One region of the Streptomyces sp. GbtcB6 genome, then DNA from elsewhere that is predicted to be linked to it. Evidence: riboswitches for the same ligand, from Rfam matches in the RefSeq annotation. Region 1 holds a riboswitch; each other region holds the start of a gene.

Evidence for each region. A riboswitch is a leader RNA that binds a small molecule or an ion and turns the genes downstream of it on or off. The one in region 1 is predicted to bind cyclic di-AMP.
Region 2: it holds a riboswitch for cyclic di-AMP, as region 1 does, so the genes downstream of both, KVT45_RS24255 (transglycosylase family protein) here and KVT45_RS58025 (C40 family peptidase) in region 1, are expected to answer to the same signal.
Region 3: it holds a riboswitch for cyclic di-AMP, as region 1 does, so the genes downstream of both, KVT45_RS43390 (C40 family peptidase) here and KVT45_RS58025 (C40 family peptidase) in region 1, are expected to answer to the same signal.
Region 4: it holds a riboswitch for cyclic di-AMP, as region 1 does, so the genes downstream of both, KVT45_RS19060 (transglycosylase SLT domain-containing protein) here and KVT45_RS58025 (C40 family peptidase) in region 1, are expected to answer to the same signal.

What each region holds. Positions count from the first base shown of each region.
Region 1 is NZ_JAGXJL010000002.1:120,990-128,202, reverse strand. It holds gene KVT45_RS03530 (NAD-dependent epimerase/dehydratase family protein) at 132-1,190, shown strand; gene KVT45_RS58025 (C40 family peptidase) at 1,232-3,469, opposite strand; cyclic di-AMP (ydaO/yuaA leader) riboswitch at 3,480-3,633, opposite strand; gene KVT45_RS03520 (DUF1996 domain-containing protein) at 4,062-6,041, shown strand; gene KVT45_RS03515 (lipase family protein) at 6,332-7,213, shown strand, end outside.
Region 2 is NZ_JAGXJL010000014.1:104,846-112,058, forward strand. It holds gene eno (phosphopyruvate hydratase) at 1-599, opposite strand, end outside; gene KVT45_RS24255 (transglycosylase family protein) at 976-1,656, opposite strand; cyclic di-AMP (ydaO/yuaA leader) riboswitch at 1,661-1,835, opposite strand; gene KVT45_RS24260 (transglycosylase family protein) at 2,045-3,043, opposite strand; gene KVT45_RS24265 (cytochrome P450) at 3,242-4,498, opposite strand; gene KVT45_RS24270 (nucleoside triphosphate pyrophosphohydrolase) at 4,495-5,430, opposite strand; gene KVT45_RS24275 (SurA N-terminal domain-containing protein) at 5,652-6,299, opposite strand; gene KVT45_RS24280 (glycoside hydrolase domain-containing protein) at 6,459-7,213, opposite strand, start outside.
Region 3 is NZ_JAGXJL010000045.1:17,671-24,883, reverse strand. It holds gene KVT45_RS43405 (C40 family peptidase) at 1-217, opposite strand, end outside; gene KVT45_RS43400 (hypothetical protein) at 675-1,028, shown strand; gene KVT45_RS43395 (tellurite resistance/C4-dicarboxylate transporter family protein) at 1,041-2,009, opposite strand; gene KVT45_RS43390 (C40 family peptidase) at 2,359-3,501, opposite strand; cyclic di-AMP (ydaO/yuaA leader) riboswitch at 3,509-3,683, opposite strand; gene pcrA (DNA helicase PcrA) at 3,997-6,495, shown strand; gene KVT45_RS43380 (M23 family metallopeptidase) at 6,527-7,213, opposite strand, start outside.
Region 4 is NZ_JAGXJL010000010.1:160,450-167,662, reverse strand. It holds gene KVT45_RS19070 (CHRD domain-containing protein) at 1-804, opposite strand, end outside; gene KVT45_RS19065 (polyprenyl synthetase family protein) at 937-1,947, opposite strand; cyclic di-AMP (ydaO/yuaA leader) riboswitch at 2,973-3,169, shown strand; gene KVT45_RS19060 (transglycosylase SLT domain-containing protein) at 3,175-3,663, shown strand; gene KVT45_RS19055 (HAD family hydrolase) at 3,677-4,483, opposite strand; gene KVT45_RS19050 (hypothetical protein) at 4,633-5,238, shown strand; gene KVT45_RS19045 (FAD-dependent oxidoreductase) at 5,256-6,467, opposite strand; gene KVT45_RS19040 (ATP-grasp domain-containing protein) at 6,495-7,213, opposite strand, start outside.

The DNA of each region.
Region 1 (7,213 bases):
GGCTTATGGCCTCGGGTGGCTTCCGGGGCGTCACAGCGGCCGCCCGGTGCTTGGCGGGTGCCCCAACCATGCACCAACCTGTCCTCTGCGGCGCACCGAGGCGCGGTGGCCCGAGGGCGAGGGGTGGAAGCGTGGACGCACGCGGGGAGACGACCGTCGCGGTGACCGGCGGCAGCGGATTCGTCGGCAGCCATCTGGTACGGCGGCTGCTGGAGCGCGGGTACCGGGTCCGTGCGACCGTCCGCCGCGCCTCCGACGCGACGAAGACAAGGCCCCTCTGGGAGCTCCAGGAGGCCTTCCCCGGCCGACTCGCCCTCTTCGAGGCCGACCTTCTCAAGGACGGTTCCTTCGACGAGGCGTTCCGCGGCTGCGCGACCGTCTTCCACGTGGCCTCGCCGTTCCTGATGCCCGAGCGGATCAAGGACGGCCAACGGGACGTGGTCGACCCCGCGTTGCTCGGCACCCGCAACGTCATCGGCAGCGTGGAACGCACCCCGGAGGTGACGACCCTGGTCTTCACCTCCACCGTGGGCACGATCTTCGGCGACTACGCAGACGTCCGCGAGATGGCCGGCGAGGTGCTGACGGAGAAGTACTTCAACACCACCAGCACGGTGGCGAACAACCCCTACCACTACGCCAAGACGGTCGCCGAGCGCGCCGCCCTGGACGCCGAGGCCGCCCAGGACCGCTGGCGCATGGTCGCCGTCAACCCCGGCCTGATACTGGGCCCCTCCCTCACCCCCGCCTCCGAGTCCGGCAGCCTCTTCCTGCTCGACGAGCTGTTCAAGGGCTACTTCTGCTACGGCGCCCCGGACTTCAGCTTCACCACGGCCGACGTCCGTGACGTGGCCGACGCGCACATCGCGGCGGCGGAGAACCCGGCGGCCAGAGGCCGTTACATAGTGGCCAACGAGACGATGACGTCCTTCCAGGAGATGTCCCGGATCATCCGCACCCGCCACCCCTGGGACCCGCGGCTGCCGCGCACCGCGCTCCCGCACGGGCCGGTACGGGTCCTCGGCCCGCTCTTCGGCCTCACCCAGGACTACATACGCAAGCACCTCGGCATCCGCTTCCGCGTCGACAACGGCCGGAGCGTCCGCGAACTGGGCCTTGCCTACCGGCCCGTCGAGGAGACCCTCCTGGACCACCACGAGAGCTGGCGCACGCGGCGGCGGAGGGTCTGACCTCGAGGGAGGCCGGGTCAGGCCGGATCAGGCAGGGCGGATCAGGCCGGGCGAATCACCCGGTGGATCGCCGACTCCCCGGCGTTGTAGATCGACTCCTCGCGGATGAGCGCCCCGGGGCTCGGCGCGTGCACCATCGTGCCGCCGCCCGCGTAGATCCCGACGTGGCTGTCGTCGTCGAAGAAGAAGACCAGGTCACCCGGCTCGATGGCGGCCAGCGTCAGCGGAGTGCCGGAAAGGGTCTGCTCCGGCGCGCTACGCGGCAGCGTGACACCGGCGGCGCGCCAGGCGGCCTGGGTCAGGCTGGAGCAGTCGTAGGCCCCCGGCCCGGTCGCCCCCCAGACGCACGGCCGGCCGATCTGCTCCCGCGCGAACGCCAGCGCCTTCATGGCCTTGCCCGGCTCGGCCGCGACGCCCGGCTGGACGTAGACACCGGGGTCGGCGAAGGCAGCGGGTGCGGGGGCGGTGGGGACCGGGGCGGCGACCTGCGGGGGTGCGGTCGGCAGGGGGGTGGTGGGGAGCGGAGCCGTCATGACCGGGGCGGCGGTGGGCATCGCCATGGTGGGCGCGGCCATCATCATCGCTTCGGGCGGCGCGGCCATGGCCATCGGCACCGCGGCCATCGCGGGCGTGGGGGGTGCCTGCATCGGTGCCGCCATGGGTGCCGGTATCTGCGCTGCCATGGGTGCCGCCATGGGCATGGGCATCGGTGCCGCCATCGCGGCAGGGGGAGTTGCCATCGCTGTGGGCATCGCGGCGGCGGTGGCGTAGGCGTATGCGGCGTCGCCGGGCTGCATGGCTGCGGCGTAGGCACCGGTCATGTCGGCGCCGGGCTGCATGGCTGCGGCGTAGGCACCGGTCATGTCGGCGCCGGGCTGCATGGCTCCGGCGTAGGCGCCGACCATGTCGGCGGCGGGCGCCGTGGCGTAGGGGGCGGCCTGCGGCATGGCGGCCATGGGCGCGGGGGCGGCGGGGGCTGCCGTGGCGTACGCGTCGTTGGCGTAGGAGTAGGCGTAGGCGGTGTCGGCGGCGGCCTGGGGCACCTCGCTGTAGCCGGCGGCCGCGTTCGGCGACATGACCCGGAAGCCGCCCATGTCCATCGGGGCCGGGGCGGGAGCGGCGGCGGGCGCCGCGGTCGGGAAGGCGCCGGAGTCGGTGGGGACGGCGGTGGGGAAGGCGCCGGCGTTCGTGGGAACCGCGCTCGGGAACACGCTGGTGCTCATGGGGTCCGCGGTCGGGAAGGCTCCCGCCTCGGCCGAGTTCGGCATCGGGAACGAGCCCGTGGCGCCCGGCGTCATGATGCGGAAGGAACCGCTGTCCCCCGGAGCCGGAGCCGGAGCCGGAGCCGCGGCCTGTGCGGTGGCGGTGGCCATGTCCATGGGAGGCACACCCGGGAACGCCCCGGTGTCCGAGCCGCCCGGGGTCATGATGCGGAAGCCGGTCGTGTCCGCCGGAGCCGGAGCCGCGGCCTGGGCGGTGGCCATGTCCATGGGAGGCACGCCCGGGAACGCCCCGGTGCCCGAGCCGCCCGGGGTCATGATGCGGAAGCCGGTCGTGTCCGCCGGGGGCGTGGCACGGCTGGCGCCGGTGCCGCCCGGGGTCATGATGCGGAACGTACCGGTGTCGGTCGCGGACACGATCGGGATGCCGCCTGTCTCGGCCACCGCGGGGATCGCGCGGGTGGCGGCGAGGGCGTCGGTCCGGAAGGAGCCGCTGTCGGTCCGCTGGTTCGGTATGCCGACGGCGGGAGCCGCCCACTGCTGCACCGCGGCCTGGGCCTCGGGCGTGGGCCACGGGGTCTGTGCGGTCGGCACGGGCTGGGCCGCCGGGGCCGGGGCCGGTTCGAGCGCGGCCACCGCGCGCTGCTCCAGCATCGGGCGCTGCTGCGGCAGCTCGCGGACGACCTCGATGGCGGTCTGCGCGGACGGCCCCGCGGTCAGCTCCAGCCGGGCCGGGCCGGAGTCCTCCAGCTGGCCGAGCAGGTCGGCGGCCATGGCGCTGACGGGCCGCCGCGGACCGGGCCGGGCGGGCCGCCGGTCGGAGGGGAGTGCGGCCGGGACGCTCGGCCCCAGCTTCGAGCGGGCGCCCTCGAACCACTCCCGGGCGATGTTGTCGAGGCCCGGGTCGTCGCGACGGGGCCGCTTGAACAGCGGGACACCGCGTGAGCGCGAACCTCCGCTCATCGCGCGCGTGGCGTTGTAGTTCCCGGTGGCGTTCTCGGCCTGGTCGTACAGGCTGTTGATCCGCTGCCGAACCTCGTCACGGCTCTCGGGCGCCATTGAGGGGTGGTGCTCCTTCCGTACTCCGCCTACCGAGTTAGCTGTCGGGTTCGGGCGGTGAAGTCCGGAAGGCATGCCCTACGGCCCCTGTCCTCGCGGACGGTCGGCCGATTCACCCCAGTGGTCGGTTGGGTCCCCGGCTCCGGATTCGCCCCTGGGAGGCACCGGACTCGGCGGAGGCCGCGCGGCCCGACGGGATTCGCCGGGGGGAGCCGAGCGGCTTGCCCGTCAACTTAGCCAACTTGTGTCACTCGTGTGAAGGTTGAAGTGCGTAATGTCCGATACGTATTTGTGATGTTCGTCTTAGCGTTCGGAACTCGACCGTACGGGACGGCATTTCGCGCGCATCCATTGCTTTCGCAGGGTCACCGGGGTGTTGCCGTCGGTCGCGTCGGCCCGCTCCGGAACTCCCGCTTTCTGTGAGGTCACCGTGAATTCGTGGGTCTGTTGAACACGGTGGCACCGGGGGCCGTATAGGGCGGGGGATTTCCATGCCCGGCCGACCACGAAACGCAGGGGAACGACCTTGAGACGCAACAGGCGCAGACGCCCGACCGGCGCACAGCGCGCGACCTTCGCAGCGGTCGCCCTGATGCTCGGCGGTGGAGGACTGGTCGCGGTGAACGTGTATGCCTCGGCCACCGAGGGCGGGGACCAGCAGGCCCAGGCCGCCACCGCTCAGGTGCTGTCCGCGCCCACGGTCTACTGCCCCGACGTCGGCAGCCGGCTGACGGACGTGCCCGACGCGGCCCGGGAAGCCGTCGACGGTGAACTCGCGCAGCTGGACCAGCAGATCGCGGCCGCCTACCAGCAACTCACGGAGTCCGCCGCGGCGATCGAGCAGAACCCCGGCCTCGCCGACGAGACGATCATGAACCCGCTGAAGGAGAAGCGGTCCGAGTCGATCCAGCGCATCGCCGACGCCATCGGCCGCGAGGGCGACCGCCCGCAGGGTCTCGACGACCTCGCCGCCTGCACCCTGCGCTCCTCGAACCAGGGCGACGGGCAGTCGGCGGCCCCCCAGGGCGGTGCCACGCCGAGCCAGAGCGGCCAGGGCAGCGCCGCGCCGAGCCAGGGCACCGGCATCGGCGGCCAGGGCGGCAACGGCCCGGTCGCCGCCGACTACGCGGACATCACCTCCGTACAGCCCAATGTCACCACCCCGGCCGAACAGTCCGACGGCTCCACCGGCACCTTCTCCTCCAGCTGCGGCGTCAACGCGAACGGCCTGTTCAACTCGGACAACGTGATCGTCGCGCCCGGTGTCTCCAACGGCGCCCACCACTTCCACGACTACATCGGCAACCAGTCCAACAACGCCTTCGCCAGCGACCAGGACCTGGCGAACGCCGACACCAGCTGCGCGGACCAGGGCGACAAGTCCACGTACTACTGGCCCGTGCTGCGGCTGCAGAACGGCCGGCAGGAGCGGGACGCCGACAAGCCGGGCGGCGGCACCGAGGGCAACGCCGGGCAGATCGTCACGGCAAAGCAGGTCACGCTGACCTTCGAGGGCAACCCGACCTCCAAGGTCACCGAGATGCCGCGGCTGCTGCGCATCATCACCGGCGACGCCAAGGCGTTCGTCAACGGCCCGGCCAACGCCAACGCCTCCTGGAGCTGCACCGGTTACGAGGACCGGCAGCTCAAGGACAAGTACCCGCTCTGCCCCTCGGGCAGCGACGTCGTGCGCACGTTCAAGTTCCAGAGCTGCTGGGACGGCCGGAACATCGACAGCGCCAACCACCGCACCCACGTGGCCTTCGAGGCCCCCGACGGGAGCTGCCCGGCCGGTTTCCAGGCCATTCCGCAGCTGGTGCAGCGCATCGTCTACGACGTGGACGCGCCGAGCCTCCAGGACGGCGGCCGTACGGTCCCGCTGTTCGCGGTGGACTCGTTCCCCGAGCAGCTGCACAAGCCGGTCACCGACCACGGCGACTTCATCAACGTCTTCGACGACAGCCTGATGCGGAAGATGGTCGACTGCATCAACTCCGGCCGCAAGTGCGGTGCGGGGGCCGACGAGCAGCCGCCGGCCGAGAGCGCGGAGCCGTCCGAGCCGAGCGACACCGCGAGCCCGGTCGCCCCGCCGGCCGAGACGCAGAGCGCCGAGCCGTCCGAGCCGGTGACCGAGCAGCCGTCGTCCGAGCAGCCGTCGTCCGAGCCCCCGGCCGACACCCCGGCCACCGAGACCGCCCCCGCCTCCGACAACGCCTCCACCCCCGCCTCCGGTGACACCGGGCTGCCGAGGGTCTACGCGACTGCGTCGCCGAAGAAGACGTCGACCACGAAGTCGTCGGGCGGCGGTGTCATCAGCAAGCCGACGCAGCGGCCCGAGACCGAGGCGCCGACCGGCAGCGCCGCCGCCACGCCGACCGACACCGCGGTCGCCGCCCCGGCGGGTCAGGAGACCCCGGCCACCGGCTCCCAGACGGAACCCCAGAGCGAGCCCCAGGCGGTCCAGGGCGGTCTCGCCGAGACCGGCGCCCACCTGTGGCCCGCGCTCTTCGGCGGGCTCCTGCTGGCCTCCGGGGGCGCGCTGCTGTGGCGCACCCGGCGGAACTCGGTCTGACCCTTCTCACGCGCCGCGCAGCATGTCCTGGGCGGGCTCGAACGTGGGGAGCACCTCGTCGTGCTCCGCGCCGCCGAGCCCGCCCAGGGGCAGGACTGCGCGGCCCTCGCACGAATGTGCGTCCGCAGGGGCATTGTTGACTGCGCGTCACATTACTGAACCGTAACCTGACGGCAGCTACCGCCGGTAATGCATTGCTCGTTACCGTCGGGTAAAACGCACCCGCCCCGTCGGCCGCTCCGGGGACTTCCTCCGCACCTCCCACGTCCAGCACGTCCAGGAGGTTCCCCATGCCTGTCCGCGTTCGCCTGCTGGCCACCGCCCTCGCCGCTGCGGCCTGCCTCTGCCTCCAGACCCTGCAGGCCACGGCCTCCCAGGCGGAGGTCTCCAGGGGTGTCACCATCCCCGCCTTCTACGACCCGCCGGCCACCCTGCCCACGGCCGACGGCGCCCTCGTCCGCACCGAAGCCCTCCCGCTGGCCCTGAGCCTGCCGAGCCTGCCCGGCCCGCTGCCGGGCCGCGCGACCCGGCTGATGTACAAGTCCACCGACTCGGCGGGCGACCCCGTCGCCGTCACCGGCGCCTACATCGAGCCCACCCTCCCCTGGCTCGGCCCCGGCGCCCGCCCGCTGGTCGCGCTGGCCCCCGGCACCATGGGGCAGGGCGACCAGTGCGCCGCCTCCATGGGCCTGCAGTACCCGCTGATCCTCAACGGCCAGACGGTGTCCGTCGGTTACGAGGACCTGTCGATCTACCGGCTGCTGGCCGAGGGCGTCGCGGTCGTCGTCACCGACTACGTCGGACTCGGCGCCACGGACCGGCTCCACACCTACGTCAACCGGCTCGACGGCGCCCACGCCGTCCTGGACGCCGTACGCGCCGCCCGGAACCTCCCCGGCGCCTCGGTCACCGCCGCCTCGCGGGTGGGCCTGTTCGGCTACAGCCAGGGCGGCGGCGCGACCGCCGCGGCCGCCGAGCTCCAGCCCGCCTACGCCCCGGACATCACCCTCTCCGGCACCTACGCGGGGGCGCCGCCCGCCGACCTCACCGCCGTCACCGCGGCGATCGACGGCAGCGACCTGGCCGGTGCCCTCGGCTGGGCCGTCAACGGCTTCGTCCAGTCCGACCCGGCGCTCAAGCCGATCGTCGACGCCCACCTCGGCGCGGCGGGC
Region 2 (7,213 bases), on a different contig from region 1:
AGGCCCTTCGACTTCAGGACCTTCTTGAGGGTGTGGTAGACCTCGGCACCCCAGCGCAGCGCCTCGGAGAAGGACTCCGCGCCGATCGGGGCGATCATGAACTCCTGGATGTCGACGTTGGAGTCCGCGTGCGAGCCGCCGTTGAGGATGTTCATCATCGGCACCGGCAGCAGGTGCGCGTTCGGGCCGCCCAGGTAGCGGAAGAGCGGGAGGTCGGACGCCTCGGAGGCGGCGTGCGCGACGGCGAGGGAGACGCCGAGGATGGCGTTGGCGCCGAGCGAGCCCTTGTTGTCGGTGGCGTCCAGGTCGAACATCGCCTGGTCGATGAGGCGCTGCTCGGTGGCGTCGTAGCCGACCAGCTCCGGGCCGATCTGCTCGATGACGGCGAGGACGGCCTTCTCGACACCCTTGCCCAGGTAGCGGTTGGGGTCGCCGTCACGGAGCTCGATGGCCTCGAAGGCACCGGTGGAGGCACCGGACGGAACGGCGGCACGACCCGTGCTGCCGTCGTCGAGGCCGACCTCGACCTCGACCGTGGGGTTGCCTCGGGAGTCCAGGATTTCCCGGGCTACGACGACGTCGATGGACGGCACGAGCATCTCCTTCTTGGGATGTGACGCTGGTTGTGCGGGGCGCACGCGGGCCTTGCCGGCCCTTGCTCAGCCTTGCGACTAGAGCCTAACCGTCCCAGGGCCGTCGGCCGGCACGACCGACCGGCCCGTGGACACACAGACGGTACTCATTGTTCACGTGCGGAACAAAGAGGGTCCCGATGAAGAACGGGAGAAGAGCGGGCCAAGAAGGGGACGGCAAAGAGAAACCCCGCCCCGGTGCGTACGGGGGAAAACGCACCGAGGCGGGGGCCCGTGGGGACGGGGGTGGCCCTCACGTGGCCTCCACTATGGGGACCGCGGTTGTGCGGGCGCTGTGGTTCAGCTGGGCGCCGCCTAGTACTTACGGCGGTCGCCCCCCGTCCTACTTGAGGTGGAGCTGCTGGCCCGGGTAGATGAAGTCGGCGTCCTGGACGATGCCCTTGTTCAGCTTGAACAGCGCCTGCCAGCCGCCCTTGACCTTGTGCTTCTCGGCGATCGAGCTGAGGGTGTCGCCCTTGACGACCTTGTACTCGCCGTCGCCCTTCTTGACCTTCTTGCCGGCCGGGGTGGTGACCGTCTTGGTCGCGGCCGGACGCTCGGCGGAGCGGGAGGCGGCCTGCGTGTCGGTCGTACGGCTGCTCGTGCCGGCGCTGCTGCTCGACGAGGAGCTGGAGCCGCTGCCGGTGTAGGCGGCGCTGGACAGGCCCGTGCCGCAGGTCGGCCAGGCACCCTTGCCCTGCGCGGCGAGGACCTTCTCGGCGATCTGGATCTGCTGGGCCTTGGTGGCCTGGTTGGCCTGCGCGGCGTACTGCGTGCCGCCGTACGCGGCCCAGGTGGAGGCGGAGAACTGCAGACCGCCGTAGTAGCCGTTGCCGGTGTTGATGGCCCAGTTGCCGCCCGACTCGCACTGGGCGACGGCGTCCCACTCGGAGGCGGTGGCGGCGGAGGCGCTGCCGGCCGCCATCAGCGGGGCGGCGACGGCGACGCCGGTGACACCGGCGACAGCGATGGCGCGGACGGCCTTGGACGGACGACGGTGCTTGCCCTTGCCGGAAAACAGCATGGATCGATCCCCTCACCGACGCCTGCGAGGTGAGCTGTCGGGTTCGGGCCGGTTGAGTTGCCCGGCCGCACACCCGTGTGTCGGTGCGCGGCTTCACCCCGAGCCGGATCGGCAGCCTCAACTACCGGTCCCGGCACTTACCTTGGGTCCCCCGCTCCTGCCTACGGCGCTTGACGCGTCGACTGTTCCCGGACGGCCGCTGGCAGGACTCGGCGTTGCGACGGCCGGGGCTCGTGGTGACGAGCGGCCTTGACCGTAAACAGGGCATCCGGTGAATTTCAAAGATGATCAGGGCTTCTGAGACTCATCCCACACTTTCACCAAACCGGACATTTAACTTCTAAGTGGGGCGGCCGGGAGACGCCAACTCCCGCCGCTTTTCGTCCGTTTAGCTACCGAGTTTCAGGGTCTGACCGGCGGCGATGTTGTTCGGGTCGGTGCCGATGGCCGCCTTGTTCGCGGCATAGAGCGCACGCCATCCACCGTCGAGGTCAAGGGAGTCGGCGATGGAGGCGAGGGTGTCGCCGGCGTGGACGGTGTAGGTGCCGCTGTCGCGGGAGGCGTGACGGCCGGAGGAGGTGGCACTCTGACCGTTTGTCACGTTTTCGTCCGCCGAGCCGCCCCGATGCTTGCCGCCGCTACTGACGGCCCCCGTGTCGACCAGGCTCCAAGAACCCCCGGTCTGCGATGAATTGTCCGATCCGTCAGCCTCGGAGATGACGGGACTCTCACTCGCCTTCGAGGCACCCGAGCCGGAGCCGGAGTCGGAAGATCCCGACTTGTCCGTCTTGCTGGATTTACCGGAGGCGTCCGCCTTGGAGTCACCGCTCGCACTCGGGGAGGGAGTGGCGGAGTCGCCCCCGGAGTCCGCGGCACCCGAGGAGGAACCGGAACCAGAGGAGGAGGAAGAAGACGACGAATCCGACAGCCCGGAGGACGAGTCCGACGAGTCGGAGGAACCGGACGAATCACCCGAGTCGCCGAGTCCCGTGTCGACGTTCACCGAGGCGTCGTCGGACGAGAGCCCGGCGAGCAGCGCACAGGTCCGCCAGGGCTTGGTGCCCTGGTCGGCGAGTATCTTCTCGGCGACCGCGATCTGCTGCGAACGGCTCGCCTGGTCGGGCGTACTGGCGTACTCCAGGCCTCCGTACTTGCTCCAGTCGTCCAGGGACATCTGGAGGCCGCCGTAGTAGCCGGTGCCGTTGTCGGCGCTCCAGGAGCCGCCGCTCTCGCACTCGGCCACCTGGTCCCAGGTGGAGCCGTCGGCCGCGTGGGCGCTCACCGCACCGAGGAGCGGGATGGCGATGGCGGAGCCGGTCACCCCGGCCGCGACGAGGAGAGCCGGAGCCTGACGGGGGCGACGGTGACGACCGTTCCCGGAGAGCATGCGGAAACCTTTCGAGCGACAGCGGTGACCGGCACGGCGGGTCCCGCAGGGCGCCGTGCTGATGGGTGAACGTATCGGCAGACGATCACTTGTCACAAGTTAATGCCGCGCAGATCACGTGAAGATCACAGACTTGAACGCTGGTCACCTTTTGCCCGTACGGACCTGTAAGGGCTTCGGCGAGGGCCCGGCAAGGGCTCATCGTCCGGCGGGCGTGAACTCCACGGGGAGTGTGCGAAGTCCGCGCATGATGAGCCCGCCGCGCCACCGCAAATCCCCTTCTTCCACAGCGAGTCGCAGGTCGGGAAGACGGGTGAGGAGGGTGGCGAGGGCGGTCTGGCCCTCCAGGCGGGCGAGCGGGGCGCCGAGGCAGTAGTGGATGCCGTGGCCGTATCCGAGGTGCTGGTTGTCCCGCCGTGACAGATCGAGGGTGTCCGGCTGGGCAAACCGCTCCGGGTCCCGGTCCGCCGCGGCCAGGACGACCAGGACCGGGTCGCCGGGCGCGATGTGCTGCCCGCCGATGTCGACCGGCTCGGTGGCGAACCGCCAGGTGGCCAGCTCCACCGGCCCGTCGTAGCGCAGCAGTTCCTCGACACCGGTCTCCAGCAGCCCGCGCTCACCGGCGGCGAGTGAGTCCTGCAGCCGGGCGCGCTGCTCAGGATGGGTGAGCAGGGCGTACGTCCCGTTCCCGATCAGGTTGACGGTGGTCTCGAACCCCGCGAACAACAGGATGAACGCCATGGCCGCGGCCTCGTTCTCGGTGAGGTGCTCACCGTGGTCCGAGGCCCGGATGAGCCCGGAGATGAGGTCCTCACCGGGAGCCGGCTCGGCGGGCAGCGCCTGCCTCTTCCGGTGGATCAGCTCGGCCAGATACCCCCGCATCTTCTTCACCGACCGCGCGACCCCGCCCCGCGGCCCGCCCCCGTGGCGGATCATCATGCCGGCCCAGTCCCGGAAGTCGTCCTGGTCCTCGCGCGGGACGCCGAGCAGGTCGCAGATGGCGTAGATGGGGAGCGGGAAGGCGAAGTCGTGGATGAGGTCGGCGGACCCGGTGGCCGCGAACCCGTCGATGAGCCGGTCGGTCAGCTCCTGCACCCGTGGCGTGAACTCGGCCACCCGGCGTGGTGTGAACGCCTTGCTCACCAGCCGCCGCAGCCGGGTGTGGTCGGGCGGATCGATGTTGAGCAGATGCGTCATCAGCTCGGCCTTGCGCTCCCCGGGGATGCCGGTCTTCCCCTTGGCGTGCGCGGGCTCGTCGTGATGCGCCGGGTTCTTGGAGAGACGGGGGTCGGCGAGGGCCTGCTTGGCATCGGTGTACCGGGTGACCAGCCAGGCCTCCACCCCACTGGGCAGCTTGGTCCGCCGCACGGGCTCGTGCTCCCGCAGCCAGGCGTAGGCGGGGTACGGGTCGGCGGCGAACTCCCAGGTGAAGAGGTCGGGGGTGGCTGCGGTCACTTCTCCACGCCCTCCGTCGCCCGCACCGCGTCCCGGTAGGCCCGGGCCGCCGCCCGCAGTGCCGCCTCCGGGTCGACGCCCTCCGCCTCCGCGCGGGCCGCCAGCGCTAGCAGCTCATACCCGATGCCCTGCGTCTGCGGCAGCGGCACCTCAAGCCCCGCCGTCCGCACCCGCGAGGCCAGCTTCGCCGCCAGTGCGAGACCCGGCTGCGCGAGGGGTATCCCGTCCGTCACCGACTCGCGCCGCTTCTCTATCGCCTTCGTGCGCAGCCAGTGCTCCTTGACCTCTTCCGGCGTCGCCGCGGTCTCGTCGCCGAAGACGTGCGGGTGGCGGTGGATGAGCTTCGCGACGATGCCTCCCGCCACGTCGTCGATCGAGAAGGGGGCGTCCGGGTCCTCCTCCGCGATCCGCGCGTGGAAGACGACCTGGAGGAGCACGTCGCCCAGTTCCTCCCGCAGTTCGTCGCGGTCGCCCTCCTCGATCGCCTCGACGAGTTCGTACGCCTCCTCGATGCCGTACTTCGCGAGGCCCTTGTGGGTCTGCCGGGACGACCAGGGGCACTCCGCGCGGATCCGGTCCATGACCTGGACGAGGTCGAGGAGGCGGGCGCCGGGCAGGTCGTAGGAGGCGGGGAGCAGTTCCAGCTCGGGCATCCGGACGCGGCCGGAGCCGGCCAGGCGGGCCAGGCCGTCCGTGAGGGCGGGCTCGCCCTCGCCCGCCGCCACGACCACCACCGTCCGGCCGCCGGCGCAGGCGTCGACCAGCTCCTGGGCGGTGGGGGCGGCCTCGTCCACGGCCGTCCCGGCCTCCCGCAGATACGGCAGCTGCGGATGCGCGCCGTCCGCACACAGCACGCGGTCCGCCGCGCGCAGCGCCTGCCATGCGGGCCAGGACAGCAGGCCGGGGGCGACCCGGTGGCTGGTGGTCAGCAGGACGACGCGGCCGGCGTCGGGCCGGGAGGTCGGAGCAGGTTCCGGTGCGGGTTCCGGTGCGGGTTCCGGGGTGGTGGGTTCTGGCCTGGTGGTGTTCACGCTCCGAACGTAACGCACCGCCGCCGCCGACCTCGTGGTTTGTCCACAGGGCAGGGGCGATCAAGTGATCGTATGACCGGCACGGACGTGACTACCCCCGTGGCCTTCCCCGGTGGCCTGCCCTACGCCGACACCTGCGTCCCCGCCGACGTGACCTCCCGTACCCACGGCGTCTTGGCGTCCACGCGGCTGCTCCTCTGGACGTCCCAGGCGCCGTAGCGGGGGTTGAGGTCGACGTGGAGTTCCTTGGAGGCCTTGGCCAGGACCTTCCAGAAGGCGGGCTGTGAGGTGTCGGTGCCGAGCAGCTGGGCGAGCTTCGTGGCCTCCGTCTGGAAGCGGAGGTTGTCGTCCAGGCGCTCGGGGGCGATGCCGTACTTCTGCAGCCAGGCGGTCTGCAGCGCCTTGGCGCCGCCGAGCTGCTGTTCGTAGCCGGTGCGCGTCGCCTCGACCTCCTTGCGGCTGACGGTGATGCCCGCGTCCTGGACGGCCCGCTGCAGCACCCGGTCGAGGACCATGTTGTACAGGGTGTCCCGGGTGAGGCTGCTGGTGGAGGCGAGGACCTGCTGGTACTGCGCCTCGTCCGGCACCGCGGCGCGCTGGGCCCGGCGCACCTCGTTCACGCGGTTCTCCAGCTGCGAGACGGTGATCCGCTGGCCGCCCACGACGGCCGCAGCGCCCGGGTGCGCGTCGCTTCCGCAGGCGGTGAGGAAGGGGGCCGCGGCGGCGATCGCGGCGGAGAGGACGAGCGCGGTGCGACGGCGGCGGTGCAAGGATGCCTCCCGAGGAGATTGTGCGACGGTGCACAAAGTCTTGCGGTGATCGATGGTAGGCAGTGGGCAAGCTCTGGCCAACCCATTCGACCAACGATTCACACGCGCATCCGGCACCGCCGCACCACCCTCCGGAAGGGTTTGCGGTACGGACCCCGCTCAGCCCGTGATCGCCACCGGGGCGTCCCAGGCGTCGCGGTCCACGGTGATCGTGTGACCGCCGCGCGTCTCCTTGCTGTTCACCATGTACTGGTGGGCCCGGCTGTGCCCGGTGTACTGCGACGCACCGAACGGCCAGTCCGTGGTCGTGGTGTTCTTCTGGTCCCACAGCGCGTACCAGAGGTTGCCCGGCAGGTCCGTCTTGTCGGTGGCGTTCGCGATCGCCTTGGCGCTGGAGCTGGTGAAGCCGTAGTAGCCCGCGCGGTACGTCTTCGCGTGCAGTTCCTTGTCGAAGGCGCGGACATACGTCAGCACGGCGTTGTTGCACGACGTGTTCGTCGTGTCGTACGCCTCCATGTCGAGGTAGACCGGGCTGCCCGCCTTCATGCCGAGGGCGGCGGCCTTGGACACGGCGTCGTCCGCCTCGGACTTGCCGACGGAGGCGGCGGTGGCCGCGCTGATCTTCACGGAGCCGCCGGATCCGCAGGACGGCTGGGAGCCGACGTAGAGCGGGATGAGCTTCCAGCCCGCGGCGGTGACGGTCTTGACCCAGGAGGCGGTGAGGTTGGGCTGGTTGCAGCCGCGGTTCTTCCCTCCGATGTAGACAGCCGCGGCGCCGTAGAAGCCGGTGTTCCAGGCCTTCATCACGTCGGCGGAGGGCGCGGCGCAGGTGTCGAAGGCCCGGCCGGTGAACGTCTTCTGGGCGGGCCAGGTGGTGGCCGCCATGGAGGTCTGCGCGGCGATCCCGGCCCCGG
Region 3 (7,213 bases), on a different contig from region 1:
TGTCCTTCGCTCCGTCGTACTTCTGGGTGGCCGCCTCGGCCTCCTGGTACAGCTGGTCCACCTTGGCCTTCACCTGCGCCGGTGTCAGTTGCGGCTCGGCGTTTCCGGTCCCTTCGAAAGCCGTCGCGGTGGCCGCGCCCGCCAGGGCGAGGGTGACGGCCGTGCGGGCCGTGTTGCCGCTGAGCGAGCGCTGTCGGGGCTTGCGGTGCGCTGCCACCTGGACTGTCCCGTCCTTTCGTACGACCGCCGTCCCGCCCGTCCGAACGCCAGGGGAGCGCCCGTACGGCCGCGGGGGACTGCGGATTGCGCGTCCGGCGGCGGCCCGCACAGGGGGAACGGACCGCCGCCGGACCTTCTCGGCGGAGGTGTCCGACTGCCGCCCCTGGCCCGGGCGGCGGTGGGGAGTCGGTCACCTGGGGGAGGACGCTAGGCCCGCGTGTGTCGGCTCGGTAACGCGATGCGCGGAATTGGCGTGACCGGATCGTTACCCGACGGTATGTGACCGGGATTCCGGTCCGGAGCCGTCGGCTTCTCGGGACGGGATGACCGAAGAGGCGGTTCCGGGGCTGACGGGGGACGCGGGGTGCTATGGGGTGCATATATGCGGCATGGCGGGCGTGGAGGGAGGGGGCGGTGCCCGGTGCCCCGTACGGCCCTGACTAGGCTCCGGAGCCATGGACGTACTCATCCATCTCTTCGTCGGCCTGCACATCATCGGCATCGCCGCGCTCCTCGGCGGCTTCCTCACCCAGATGAAGGCGATGGGCCAGGGCACGGCCCGGTTCGTCCCCGGGATGCTGCACGGCGCGTTCACCATGCTCGCGACCGGCGTGATCCTGGTCGGCCTCAACGAGGCCGACGACCACCACGTCAACACCGTCAAGATCGGCGTGAAGCTCGCCCTGCTGATCGTGATCCTCGGACTCGTCTACGTGAAACGGGACGACGAGAAGGTGGAGAAGGGCGCCTTCGGGCTGGTGGGACTGCTCACGGTGGCGAACATCTTCATCGCCGTCCTGTGGACCTGATCCCCGGCATCCTCAGCGGGCCTTCCTGAGGCCGGCACGGGCGGCCGCCGCCGCGCCGGCCGCCACCGTCAGCCAGGCCGCCACCGTGACCCACACCAGCACCCGCCCCGGCCACTTCAGCCACGGGCCGCCGACGGCGGCCGCGACCGAGAGCGTCGCCGTCGCCGTCATCCCCATCGGGAACACCGTCGCCCAGCGGCGCACGTCGTAACGGAGCCGGGGCCACGCCGCCTCCGCGGCCAGCAGGACGACGTACCAGGCCAGGTCCAGGACCAGCAGCGCCACCGTCACCGTGCGCAGGACACCGCGGTCGTCGTCGTTCCACAGGTAAAGCCGCGCACTGTCGGCGGCCAGCAGCCTCGCCCCGGCCAGCGCGGAGATCGCGAGCGCGCCGCCCGCCACCCACTGGTCACCGGGCCCCTCGGCGAGCTGCCGCCACTCGAACCGGGGCACGGCGAGCCCGTACATCGCCAGCCCCAGCCAGAAGAGGACCAGCGAGAGGTGGGCGAGCCACGCCGTGGTCACGGCCGCCGCCAGCGTCGCTCCCAGTGCGGCCAGGCCCTGCGTGGCCACACAGGCCAGGAACACCGCGCCGGGCATCCGCGGCTTCCAGTGCCGCACGACGAGGACCAGCAGCGGCGGCCACAGCACCGCCGACAGCGCCAGCAGGGCCTCGGCGAGGGTCTGCCACCCGAGCGCCGAGAACCGCGTCCCCAGCACCGTCGTCGCGGCCACGGCGGTGAGCGCGCCCGGCGTCCGCGCCTCCGCCGCCCACCGCCGGCGATCGAGCGCCAGCCGTACGACGAAGTCCGCGGCCAGCCCCACCCACATCACACAGACCGGCACCAGCGCCACCCGGGACACGGTCTCCGCCCCCGCCAGGTGCAAGCCCACCGACATGATGCCGGTGGCCATCACAGCGGCCCCGGCCGCCGGCGGACGCTGCGCCCACCAGGCGCAGAGGGGGGAAATACCGGACATGCCGCTGATGCTAGGGAGGGCCGACCACAGCACGAACGGGCCACGCGCGCGTGCAGCCCGAAAACCCCGCGGTCGCGGGACAGGGGCGCGAGCGCACCCCGCTCGGACTCGGTGGCGTGCGAGGCGCGCCGCTCGGGCTCGGTGGGGTGCGAGGGGGCGTGAGGAGAAGGTCGGGGGCGCGTGTCGGGGGAAGTGCGGGGTGGCGCTCGGAGCGCTGGGGGCGTGAGGGGAGTGGCACGAGGCGCGTGAGGAGGGGGATGCGCGAGGTGGTGCTCGGATCGTTGGGGTGAGTGCAGGTGTGGGGAGTGACAGGGGGGCGCCCGAGGGGGGGGTGGGCGCCCCCGGCGGGTCAGGCCGGGCGTACCACGCTGTGGATGATCGACTCGCCGCCGTAGTAGATCGACTCCTCCCGGACGTACGCGCCGGGCTTGGGGGCGTGGATCATCATGCCGTTGCCGATGTAGATGCCGACGTGGCTGACGTCGTCGTAGAAGAAGACCAGGTCGCCGGGTCGGGCGTCGGCGAGGGAGACGGTGGTGCCGGCGTTCACCTGGTCGTAGGTGGTGCGCGGCAGGGAGACGCCCGCGGCTTTCCAGGCGGCCTGGGAGAGCCCGGAGCAGTCGTAGGAGCCGGGGCCGGTGGCGCCCCACACGTACGGCTTGCCGATCTGCGCGCGGGCGAAGGCGATCGCCTTGGCGGCCTTGGTGGCGTAGGCGGAGGAGGAGCCGGAGCCCGAGGAGGAGCCGCTCGACGTCGAGGACGACGAGGCCTCCTGGTCGGCGGCCGCGGCCTGCTGCTTCGCCAGCTCCGCCGCCTTGCGGGCCGCCGCTTCCTCCTGCTGCTTCTCGATCGCCGCCAGCCGGGCCTTCTCCGCGGCCGTCAGCTGCGACAGCAGCTCCCGCGCGGAGGCCAGCTTCGTCTGGACGGTGGTCTTGGCGGTCTTGAGGTCGTCCTGCGTCTCGGTGAGCGTTTCGAGGCTCCGGGCGGCCTCCTGACGCTTCTTCATGGTCGCGGACTGCTGTGTGACGTAGTCGTCGACCGCGTCCTTCTGGCGCGAGGTCAGCCGGCTCATCAGCTGCGTCTGGTCGAAGTAGTCCTGCGGGGTGTCCGCGAGCAGGAGGGTCGCCGTGTCGGGGGCGTCGGCTCCGGTCCGGTACTGGGCCGCGGCGAACGAACCCAGCTCCTCACGCGCCTTGTTCAGCCGGTCCGTGCGCTCGGCGACGTCGTCGAGCAGGGTGTCGACCTGCTTGCGCTGCTCGCCGGTGCGCTCCTTGGCCGCGTTGTACTTCTCGGTCGCCGACTCCGCCTGCCGGTAGAGGGCGTCGACCTTCTTCTCCACCTCCTCCAGGCTCGGCTTGCCGTCCGCGGAGGGTGCGGCCTCGGCCGTCTGGGAGAACAGGGCCACGGAGGTGAGGGCGGCGGTGGCCAGCGCGGGGGTGCGTATGCCCGCCGCGCGCGTTCCTGACGGCCGGGACTTGCGGTGCGACGCCAACTGAGGCGACTCCTTCCAGTGTTCCGCCTACCGAGTTAGCTGTCGGGTTCGGGCGGGTGGTTCGGAAGGGTTGCCCTACGGTCCGCTCCCCGGAGGGGAGGCGGGACCGATTCACCCCGGGATCGGTGTGGGTCCCCGGCTCCGGATGCGCGGCGGCGCCCCGGACTCGGCGGAGGCCGTGCGGCCCGGCGATGTTCGCCGGTGGAGGTCGTACGGCCTGTCCGGCACGCTAACCAACTCGTGTGGCCTCTGTGAAGTTTGATGCGCGATATGCCCGATACATTTTCGTGACCTTGTTGTTAGGGCTCGTTCAGGTGGGCTCATATGGGGTGGAATGGGCGACTTGTCCGGAAGGGTGCCGGTGGTTTGCGGTGGGCACTCGCGGGTCCGTGGTGTGTTTCGGCCTGCCGTGACGGAGCGGATCTGTTCGGTTACCCGGGCGAGTTTTCGGGGCGGCGGCCGGTTGTCGGTGGGGCGCCCTAGACTCGGAGAGCGATGAGCAGCCTCTTTGACGACAGCTTCCTGGCGAGCCTCCAGGCCCCCCGCGGCCATGACGAGGAACCTCCGCCGCCGCCCGAGGACGAGCACACTCCGGAGTCGATTCCGGACGATCTGTTCGGCGGGAAGTTCGACGTGCCCCCGGACCGGGACGCCTACTACCGCGACGGCGCCGCCCGCCCGGCCCTGGACCCGGCCGCGCTCCTGGACGGGCTGAACGAGAACCAGCGGGCGGCCGTCGTGCACGCCGGCTCCCCGCTGCTCATCGTGGCCGGTGCCGGTTCCGGCAAGACCCGGGTCCTCACCCACCGCATCGCCCACCTGCTCGGCGCGCGCCAGGTGCACCCGGGCCAGGTCCTCGCGATCACCTTCACCAACAAGGCCGCGGGCGAGATGAAGGAGCGGGTCGAGCACCTCGTCGGCCCGCGCGCGAACGCGATGTGGGTGATGACCTTCCACAGCGCGTGCGTGCGGATCCTCCGGCGGGAGAGCAAGAAGCTCGGCTTCACCTCCTCCTTCTCGATCTACGACGCGGCCGACTCCAAGCGCCTGATGGCCCTGGTCTGCCGCGACCTGGACCTCGACCCGAAGCGGTACCCGCCGAAGTCCTTCAGCGCCAAGATCAGCAACCTGAAGAACGAGCTGATCGACGAGGAGGACTTCGCCGCCCAGGCCACCGACGGCTTCGAGAAGACCCTCGCCCAGGCCTACGCCATGTACCAGTCGCGGCTGCGCGAGGCGAACGCCCTCGACTTCGACGACCTGATCATGACGACGGTCAACCTGCTGCGCGCCTTCCCCGACGTCGCCGAGCACTACCGCCGCCGCTTCCGGCACGTCCTGGTCGACGAGTACCAGGACACCAACCACGCCCAGTACGCCCTGGTGCGCGAGCTGGTCGGCACCGGCGCGCGCGCCGGCGAGACCGACACCCCGTCCGGCGAGCACGACCTGCCCCCCGCCGAGCTCTGTGTCGTCGGTGACGCCGACCAGTCGATCTACGCCTTCCGGGGCGCGACGATCCGCAACATCCTCCAGTTCGAGGAGGACTACCCGAACGCGACGACGATCCTCCTGGAGCAGAACTACCGCTCCACACAGACGATCCTCTCCGCCGCCAACGCGGTCATCGAGCGCAACGAGTCCCGCCGCCCGAAGAACCTGTGGACCAACGCGGGCGCGGGCGCGCAGATCACCGGCTACGTCGCCGACACCGAGCACGACGAGGCGCAGTTCGTCGCCGAGGAGATAGACCGTCTGACGGACGCGGGCGAGGCGAAGGCGGGCGATGTCGCCGTCTTCTACCGCACCAACGCCCAGTCCCGTGTCTTCGAGGAGATCTTCATCCGCGTCGGCCTGCCCTACAAGGTGGTCGGCGGCGTCCGCTTCTACGAGCGCAAGGAGGTCCGGGACGTCCTGGCCTACCTGCGGGTGCTGGCCAACCCGGAGGACTCCGTCCCCCTCCGGCGCATCCTGAACGTCCCCAAGCGCGGTATCGGCGACCGCGCGGAGGCGATGATCGACGCCCTCGCCCAGCGCGAGAAGATCAGCTTCCCGCAGGCGCTCAAGCGCGTCGACGAGGCGTACGGCATGGCCGCGCGGTCGACGAACGCGGTCAAGCGGTTCAACACGCTGATGGAGGACCTCCGTACGGTCGTGGAGTCCGGCGCCGGACCGGCCACGGTCCTGGAGGCGATCTACGAACGCACCGGGTACCTGGCCGAGTTGCAGAGCTCGACGGACCCGCAGGACGAGACCCGCATCGAGAACCTCCAGGAACTCGCCTCCGTGGCGCTGGAGTTCGAGCAGGAGTCCGGCGAGGGCGAGGGCGAGCAGCCGGCCGGGCTCGCCGCCTTCCTGGAGCGGGTGGCCCTGGTCGCCGACTCCGACCAGATCCCCGACGAGGACGAGAACGGCGACGGCGTCATCACCCTGATGACCCTGCACACCGCCAAGGGCCTCGAATTCCCGGTGGTGTTCCTGACCGGCATGGAGGACGGCGTCTTCCCGCACATGCGCGCCCTCGGCCAGACCAAGGAGCTGGAGGAGGAGCGGCGGCTCGCGTACGTCGGCATCACCCGTGCGCGGGAGCGGCTGTACCTCACCCGTTCGTCGATGCGCAGCGCCTGGGGCCAGCCGTCGTACAACCCGCCCTCGCGCTTCCTGGAGGAGATCCCGGGCGCGTATCTGGAGTGGAAGCGGACCGGGGCGATGGCGCCGGTCTCCGCCGGGCCCGCGGCGGGCGTGGCGGCCTCGCTCTCCTCCAGCCGCTCGCGTTCCTCGGCCTCGGGTGCGTCCGGCTTCGCCACCCGGCGGACCTCGGAGAAGCCGGCGGTCTCGCTGGCCGTCGGCGACCGCGTCACCCATGACCAGTTCGGCCTCGGCACGGTCGTCGCGGTGAAGGGCACGGGTGGAAACGCGGAGGCGACGATCGACTTCGGCGACGCCAAGCCGAAGCGGCTGCTGCTGCGGTACGCGCCGGTGGAGAAGCTGTAGTTCCGGGCCCCGCTGCGGCGGGGCCCGCCGATCAGGTCGGGTCGAGCCCGTGGCTGCGCAGCCACGGCAGCGGGTCTATGGCGGCGCCTCCGGCCGGCCGCACCTCGAAGTGCAGGTGCGGACCGGTCGAGTTGCCGGAGTTCCCGGAGTACGCGATCGGATCGCCGGCCTTCACGGTCGTACCGGCGGCGACGCGGTACGACGAGAGGTGGCAATACCACGTCTCCGTGCCGTCCTTCGCCGTCACGATCATCATGTTGCCGTAGGCGCTGTTCCACTTCGTGGAGACGACGCCGTCGGTCGCGGCCATCACCGTCGTGCCGTAGGAGACGGGGAAGTCGATGCCCGTGTGGACGGACATCCAGTTCACGCCGGCCTGGCCGAAGTAGGCGCTGAGCCCTCTCTGCGTGACCGGCAGCACGTACTTCGGGCGCAGCCGCTCCTTGCGGGCCGCCTCGGCCGCGGCCTTCTTCTTCTCGGACTCCTGCTGGGCCTTGAGGTCGATGCGCTCCTGCGTCCGGCTGGCCCGGTCGGCGAAGTCGTCGGCACCCGCCGAGAGCGTCCGCAGCTGGGCGTCCAGCTTGCTGTTGGCGGCGGACGGTTTCACCGACTGCGTGTCGGAGGCGGAGGCCGTGGTGTCCTTGCCGTCGTCGGTCAGGCTGCCGACGGAGGCGGCCGCGATCCCGGCGACCCCCATCACGCACACCGAGGGCACGGC
Region 4 (7,213 bases), on a different contig from region 1:
GGTGGTCTTGAGGTCCAGTTCGGGGATGTTGCCGGTGCCGTTCGCCGTCTTGGTCACGACGGCTCCGGTGACCGCGCTGCCGTCGGGCGCGACCCACTGCGGGGTGCCGGAGTTCGGTGCGACGAAGGAGTGGCGGATGCCGCCGCCGAGCTTGGCGCTGACGTCCCGCTGGGCGAAGGCGTAGCCGCCGCCGTCGGCGGGCTTGCACTGGTAGATCTGCTTGCCGGTGACGACGGAGGCCTGGAAGCCGCCGTCCTTGAGGTCGGAGACGGTGGTGACGGCGTGCAGCTGGCCACGGAGGGCTCCGCCGGGGAACTGGGCGGTGTGCAGGTTGGCGTAGAAGGCTCCGGGGTCGGTGGTGAGCTGCTTGAGCAGGGCCTTGTCGGTGACCTTGACGCTGCCGGTGACGCTGTGGCCCTCGGCCTTCTGCAGCAGCTTCCCGAAGTCGATCTTGACGCCGCCGTTGGTGCCCTTGGCGCCCTGGTGGATGTGCAGGTCGGTGGGCCCGCCGGTGCCGCGCCAGGTCACGGCGACGGTCACCTTGTCCCCCTTGACCTGGATGAACTCCAGCGCGGCGCCGTCCTTGTCCCCGACGGCGGGCCCACCGGCGACGGGCACCTCGTTGGCACCGCGCAGACTGGCGGCGAGGACGACGGATTCGGCGGAGGCGGCGGAGCTGTGGCTGGTGGTGGAGTTGTGGCTGGTGGCGGCGGATGCCGGGACGGCGGCACCGCCGAGAGCGGTGACGGTGACGGTGATGGCTGCGGCGACGAGGCTCTTGCGGCGCGTTGCGTCGATGACCATGATTCCGTTTTCTCCCCCTGTGTCAGCCGACGCCCCCTGCGTCGGCTTCTGAGAAGGAGTACGGAACACATCTTGGATTAGACTCAGTCCAATGATGTGACCTGAGTCACACAAATGCAGGTCCTCCGGAGGCTATCCGGCTCGGTGCACCACCGCGTCGCACAGCTCCACCAGCGCGGCCTTCGGGTCGCACTCCGGCAGCGGAGCAAGCGCGGCACGCGCCTCCTCCGCGTACCGGACCGCGTCCCGGCGGGCCAGCTCCAGCGCCGGGTGCGCCCGCAGCGCCGCCAGGGCCTCCGCGTGCCGCGCGTCGTCCGTGAGGTCGGAGTCCAGTAGCTCGCACAGGGCGATGTCCTCGGCCAGCCCCGACCTGGCGGCCAGTTCCCGCAGCCGCAGCACGGGAAGCGTGGGCACACCCTCGCGGAGGTCGGTCCCCGGGGTCTTCCCCGACTCGTGGGAGTCGGAGGCGATGTCCAGGACGTCGTCGGCGAGCTGGAAGGCGACACCGAGCCGTTCGCCGTACTGAGTGAGGACGTCGACGACCGTCTCGTCGGCACCGGACAGCATCGCGCCGAAGCGGCAGGAGACAGCGACCAGCGAGCCGGTCTTGCCGCTGAGCACGTCAAGGTAGTGGTCGACCGGGTCGCGACCGTCCGACGGGCCGGCCGTCTCCAGGATCTGACCGGTCACCAGCCGTTCGAACGCGAGGGCCTGGACCCGGACCGCCTCGGGGCCGAGGTCGGCGAGGATCTGGGAGGCGCGGGCGAAGAGGAAGTCGCCGGTGAGGACGGCGAGCGAGTTGCCCCAGCGGGTGTTGGCGCTGTCGACACCGCGCCGTACGGACGCCTCGTCCATGACGTCGTCGTGGTACAGCGTGGCCAGGTGGGTGAGCTCGACGACGACGGCCGACGGCACGACACCGGGCGCGTACGGGTCGCCGAACTGCGCGGCGAGCATCACCAGCAGCGGGCGGAACCGCTTGCCCCCGGCCCGCACGAGGTGCTGCGCGGCCTCCGTGATGAACGGGACCTCGCTCTTGGTGGCTTCTAGCAAGCCTTCCTCGACAGCCGTCAATCCGGCCTGGACATCGGCTTCCAGAGCCTGGTCCCGCACGCTCAGCCCGAACGGCCCGACGACGGTCACGAGGGGTCTCCTGTCTGCTGGTGTCTACTGGCGATTACGCGGTTTGTCGATAGGTCGCTGCCCTCACTCAAGTCAGCGTATCCGGTCGGGTTTCGATCACCGATAGCGCCCACGGTTACACCCCGGGCGCTATCGGATCACGACCGTTATGTTTTTGATCAGCCGATACGATCTGACATCCACTGACTTAACAGGAAGTACGGGCACTTGTCCCGAACCAAGGCATAGGTCGTGTCCCGCACCGGCGGCAAACCTCCCACCCGACTGCCGCCCGGAAACGGCCCCACCCCCTGGCCGGCATCACCTGCCCGGGCGTACCCCTCCGCCACCCGCCGACGCCACCGATGCCGGCGCCGACGCCGCCGAGGGCACCCGGTGCACGAACGGCGGCACCTGGTGCACGCCCGTACACCCTCCTCCACGCGACCACGCACGGCGATCTCCGCACTCCCTCGATCCGCGTTCCCCCGATCGGCACCCACTCGACCGTCACCCCCTTGACCGACGGAACGACGCCCCCCAGCACGACCTGCTTCGCGTGCGCACTCCACTTCCCACCCCGGGCCGGTCAGTGGCACGCGCGCGTACCCGGGGGCTCCGAGGTTGACGGAGGGCGCGCCAGACAGGCGCCTAATTGGACAATTCGGACTACTCATAAAAATCACCCACATTAGCTCCCACTCCGCCACTCCCCGATTGGGCAATCCACACGAATGGGGGCGAGGGGGTTTTCCGTCGAACCAGGAAATAGGGGGATTCCAAGAATCCCTCATGTCTGATTTGCCGTTATTGCGGATTCGTGAAGTAGGTCACGCGGACTGGGCAACGCGAGGTCCATAAGGGGACCCTTCCTTCCCTTTCCCCGTGGGCCAGTTGAGGGTTGGCAGCTGCAAAGGATCAAGTACCCCATACGCCTCAACACAAGGTCAATCGGTGTGTTCTGTGAATCAGGTACTTGTTCCGGACATGTGCCCTCGCATACGTTCCCGCTCGCCGGGCGGACGCCGAATCCTGCCGCCGCCCGTCGTAACCCATCGACGAGTTCATTCGCACGGCAGGAGCGGGGGACCCAGGTAAGTCGCCGGACCGGGCGGCCGACGTCACCAGACAGACGTCGTTCCGGAACGGCCAGGGGTGAAGTCGCATCGTCTTCGGGCGATGCGGCCGGGCACTCCCCGGGCCCGAACCCGACAGCTCACCTCGCAGGCGACGGAGAGGAACAACGCCATGCTTGCTGCCGCTCAGCACCGCACTCCCCGCCGTAACCGCATCATCCGCACGCTCGTCGTCGCCGGCACCGGCGCCGCCGTCCTCGCCCTCCCGCTCATCGGGGCGACCGCCGCCTCCGCCGCCGGGTCCTCCACCTCGACGGCCTCGACCACCCTCGCCGGGTACCCGAACAACCTCGACGGCTGGATCCGCGAGTCGCTCGCGATCATGAGGGAGAAGAGCATCCCGGGCACCTACAACGGCATCTACCGCAACATCATGCGGGAGTCCTCCGGCAACCCGCGGGCCATCAACCTCTGGGACTCCAACGCGGCCAAGGGCATCCCGTCCAAGGGCCTGCTCCAGGTCATCGACCCGACGTTCAAGACCTACCACGTGGCCGGCACGTCGTTCGACATCTACGACCCGGTCGCGAACATCACCGCCGCCTGCAACTACGCCGCCGCGCGGTACGGCTCGATGGACAACGTCCACGGCGCGTACTGACCGACGTCCCACGTCAGTCGAAGAGTCTTTCGAGGACGACGGCGATGCCGTCGTCCTCGTTCGACGTGGTGATCTCGTCGGCCAGTGCCTTGAGTTCGGGGTGGGCGTTGGCCATCGCCACCCCGTAGGCCGCCCACTCGAACATCGGGATGTCGTTGGGCATGTCACCGAAGGCGATGGCCTGTGCGGGGCTCAGCCCCAGATGGCCGGCGGCCAGCGCGAGCCCGGTCGCCTTGGTCACCCCGCAGGGCTGGAGTTCGACGGTTCCCGGCCCCGACATGGTGACCGTCGCCAGCGACCCGACCACCGAGCGGGCGGTCGCCGCCAGTTCGTCGTCGGACAGGGTGTGGTGGCGCAGCAGCACCTTGCTGATGGGCGCGCACCACAGGTCGTCACGCCGGGCGACGCGCAGCGCGGGCAGTGTGGGGTGGGGCATCAGATAGCCCGGCTCGATGAGCGTGAGCCCGTCCACGCCGTCCTGGTCGACCGCCGCGTACACCTGGCCGACCTCGGCCTCGATCTTGCCGAGCGCGGTCTCCGCCAGTTCCCGGTCCAGGGTGACCGACCACAGCAGCCGGTCCGCGCCGGCGTCGTACACCTGCGCGCCCTGGCCGCAGACCGCGAGTCCCGTGCAGCCGAGGTCGTCGAGGAGCGGGCGCACTCTCGGCGCGGGACGGCCGGTCACCACGAGGTGCCGGGCACCGGCCCGGCCCGCCCGCGCGAGCGCGGCGAGCGACCGTTCCGACAGGGTGTCGTCGTCGCGCAGCAGCGTGCCGTCCAGGTCGGTGGCGATCAGTGAGTACGGGGAGGGTGCGACCATGATCAGAGAATACGGACAGTACGCCCCTGGGACTCACTGTGCGTTTCGGCCTCAAGTGGCGCCCGCCGCCTCCGTGATGGGGCCGTTGTCAGTGGCGGGCGTTACGTTTCGGGTGAGCCGGTTTCACTGATCCGACGGGGGTGCTGGTCGTGACGGACGGGCGGGGGGACTTCCGGGCGTATCTGCTGGCGGCGGCGACCGGGGTGCTGGAGCGCTTCCGGGAGGAACTGCGGCCGGAGATCTACGCGTTGTCGTTCCGTATCTGGCGGGTGGACGACGACGACCGCAGACCATATGTGGCGATCGGCTACAACACGGAGAGCCGGTACGAGGCCGAAAGACGCCCCGAGGACCCGGGCGAGGCCCGCTGCAACTACGCGTGCCGGCTCCTCGGCGGGTTCGAGATGCTCGGCAACTGCCCCGAGGACCCGGCCGGCGGTGCGCTGTACGCCGAGGAGGTCCGGCGGCTCGGACTCTGGTTCGACGGGGACGGCGACGCCGCCGAACTGGACGCGACGCGCGAGCCGTTGAGGCTGCACTTCGCCGACGCGTGCGTCCGGCCGGCCCGGGATCTGCACGACGGCGGCCTGATCGGGAGAGTCCTCGGGCGGCCGCTGCCGGTGTGGGTCTTCGACATGTACTGCCCGGGCTGGGAGATCGAGGCCACGCAGGCGGCCAACCCGCCCGAGCTGGTCGAGGAGTTCCTGGCCTGGCAGCGGGCGGCCGAGGAGGCTCAGCCCCTCGGGGCCGGGTGACGGTCCGGCCCGGGGTGTCAGGCGTGGGCCGCCGCCAGGTGCCCGGCCAGGCGGGGTGAGGCGAACTCCGTACCGCACACGAACCGCATGACCGGGCCGTACGACGCCGCCGCCGGGAGCCCTGTGAAGTAGAGGCCGGGTACGGAGGAGACGTATCCGGCGCCGAGTACCGGGGCGCCACGGCTGGCCGTGACGCGGGTGCGCAGCCCGGGGCCGAGGAAGTCCATCGCGGCGATGTCCACGCGGTAGCCGGTGGCGGCTATGACGTGGTCGGCGGTGAGGCGCTCGGTGCCGCCTTCGTGGGTGCGGACGGTGAGGACCGGGGCGCCGGCGCCGCCCGAGGTGTCGGCGCCCGTCACGGCGGCGACCTCGCGGACCTGGACCTTGCCCTCGAAGCGGTCGCGCAGCCACCAGGCGCCGAGCGGACCGAGCACCCGGCGGACCAGGTAGTGGCGGGTCCCTGCCGGAAGGTAGCGGTAGGGGTGCGGGTAGTAGCTCAGCGCCCACAGGGACCAGGCCCGGCCGAACGGCGACTCGGGGCGCAGCTTCGGCTGGTCCCAGGGCGGGGCGCCGAAGGCCACCCTGCCGCGTCCTCGGGAGACCACCCGCACCTGGGCGCCCGCCTCGGCGGCGAGGGCCGCCGTCTCCAGCGCGGACTGCCCGGCACCGACGACGATCAGCTCCTTGCCGGAGAAGCGGGTCAGGTCGTGGTGCTGGGAGCTGTGCGAGACCGTCCCCGCCGGTCCGTCCGCGCCCGCCCCGGCGAGCTCGGCGGGAAGGCGGGCGAGCCCGGACAGGCCGGTGGCGACGACGACCGCGCGGGCCGTCAACGACTCCCCCGAGTCCAGCTTCAGTTCGAAGCCCGCCGGGCCTTCGGCCTTGTGCCGGTCCACGGAGACCACCCGCACCCGCTCCAGCTCGGGCACCAGTTTCTGCTGGAACCACTCGCCGTAGCCGATGAAGGTCTCCACCGGGATGATGTCCTCGTCGGTGACCAGCCGGCGGATGCCCGCGGCGTCGCAGTAGTCGGCGAGGGTGTGCCCGCGCTGCGGGCAGTCCAGGCTGGAGGCGGCCGGGGTGGACTTCAGGATCATCCCGGCCGGCATGTGGTCACGCCAGCTGACCATGGGATCGCCGAAGACCCGGACGGGGATGCCGCGCGCCCGCAGATGGGCGGCGGTGGACAGGCCGAAGGGCCCGGCACCTATGACTGCTACCGGCTCGATCACGAAGTCCCTCCCCAGGAACGTGGTGCCCTACTTCGTGGCGGTGCTGGAGCCGCGGCGGTTGGTGCGCCACAGCTGATAGAGGTGCTTCGCGCCCGGCCGCACGAAGCGGGCGAGCATGGTGACGAACGGCAGCGGGTCGTCACCCGCCAGCCAGGCCAGCTCGGTCCCGCTCGGTCGCTTCGGCGCGTGCGGCGTCGTATAGCCGCTGCGGCGGTAGGCGAGGAGGGCGGGCAGGTCGATGTTCTCCACGACGTACCGGTGGCCGGCGCGCTGTTCCCCCTCCGGAACTCGGCGCCCGGTCAGGTCGAGGTGCATGGCGCGGACGACGTCCACCCCCGACTCGCTCTCGAAGAGCCGGAACTGGGCGCCCATGCGCGGGTTGAAGTCGAGCAGCTTGTACTGCCCGTCGCGCCGGTCGAAGCGCAGGTCGAGATCGATGATGCCGGTGAAGCCGATCTGCTTGATGAAACGTGCGGCGAGGTCGGCGAGTTCCGGGTTGTCGACGACGTAGGCGTTCGCGGTCATGCCTGCGTGCGGCGGCCAGGAGCGGACCTTGACGCCGGTGAAGAGGGCGCGCGGATTGGAGTCGGCGTCGAAGTAGGCGTGCACGATCCAGTCCTCGGCCTCCTCCCTCGGGAGGTACTCCTGGAGGATGACACCCGGATGGGTGCCCCAGTCACGGGCGAGGGTGAGCAGTCCCTCCCTGGTGGCGATCCGTGTCGTTCCGTTGACGGCGGGCTGCTTGC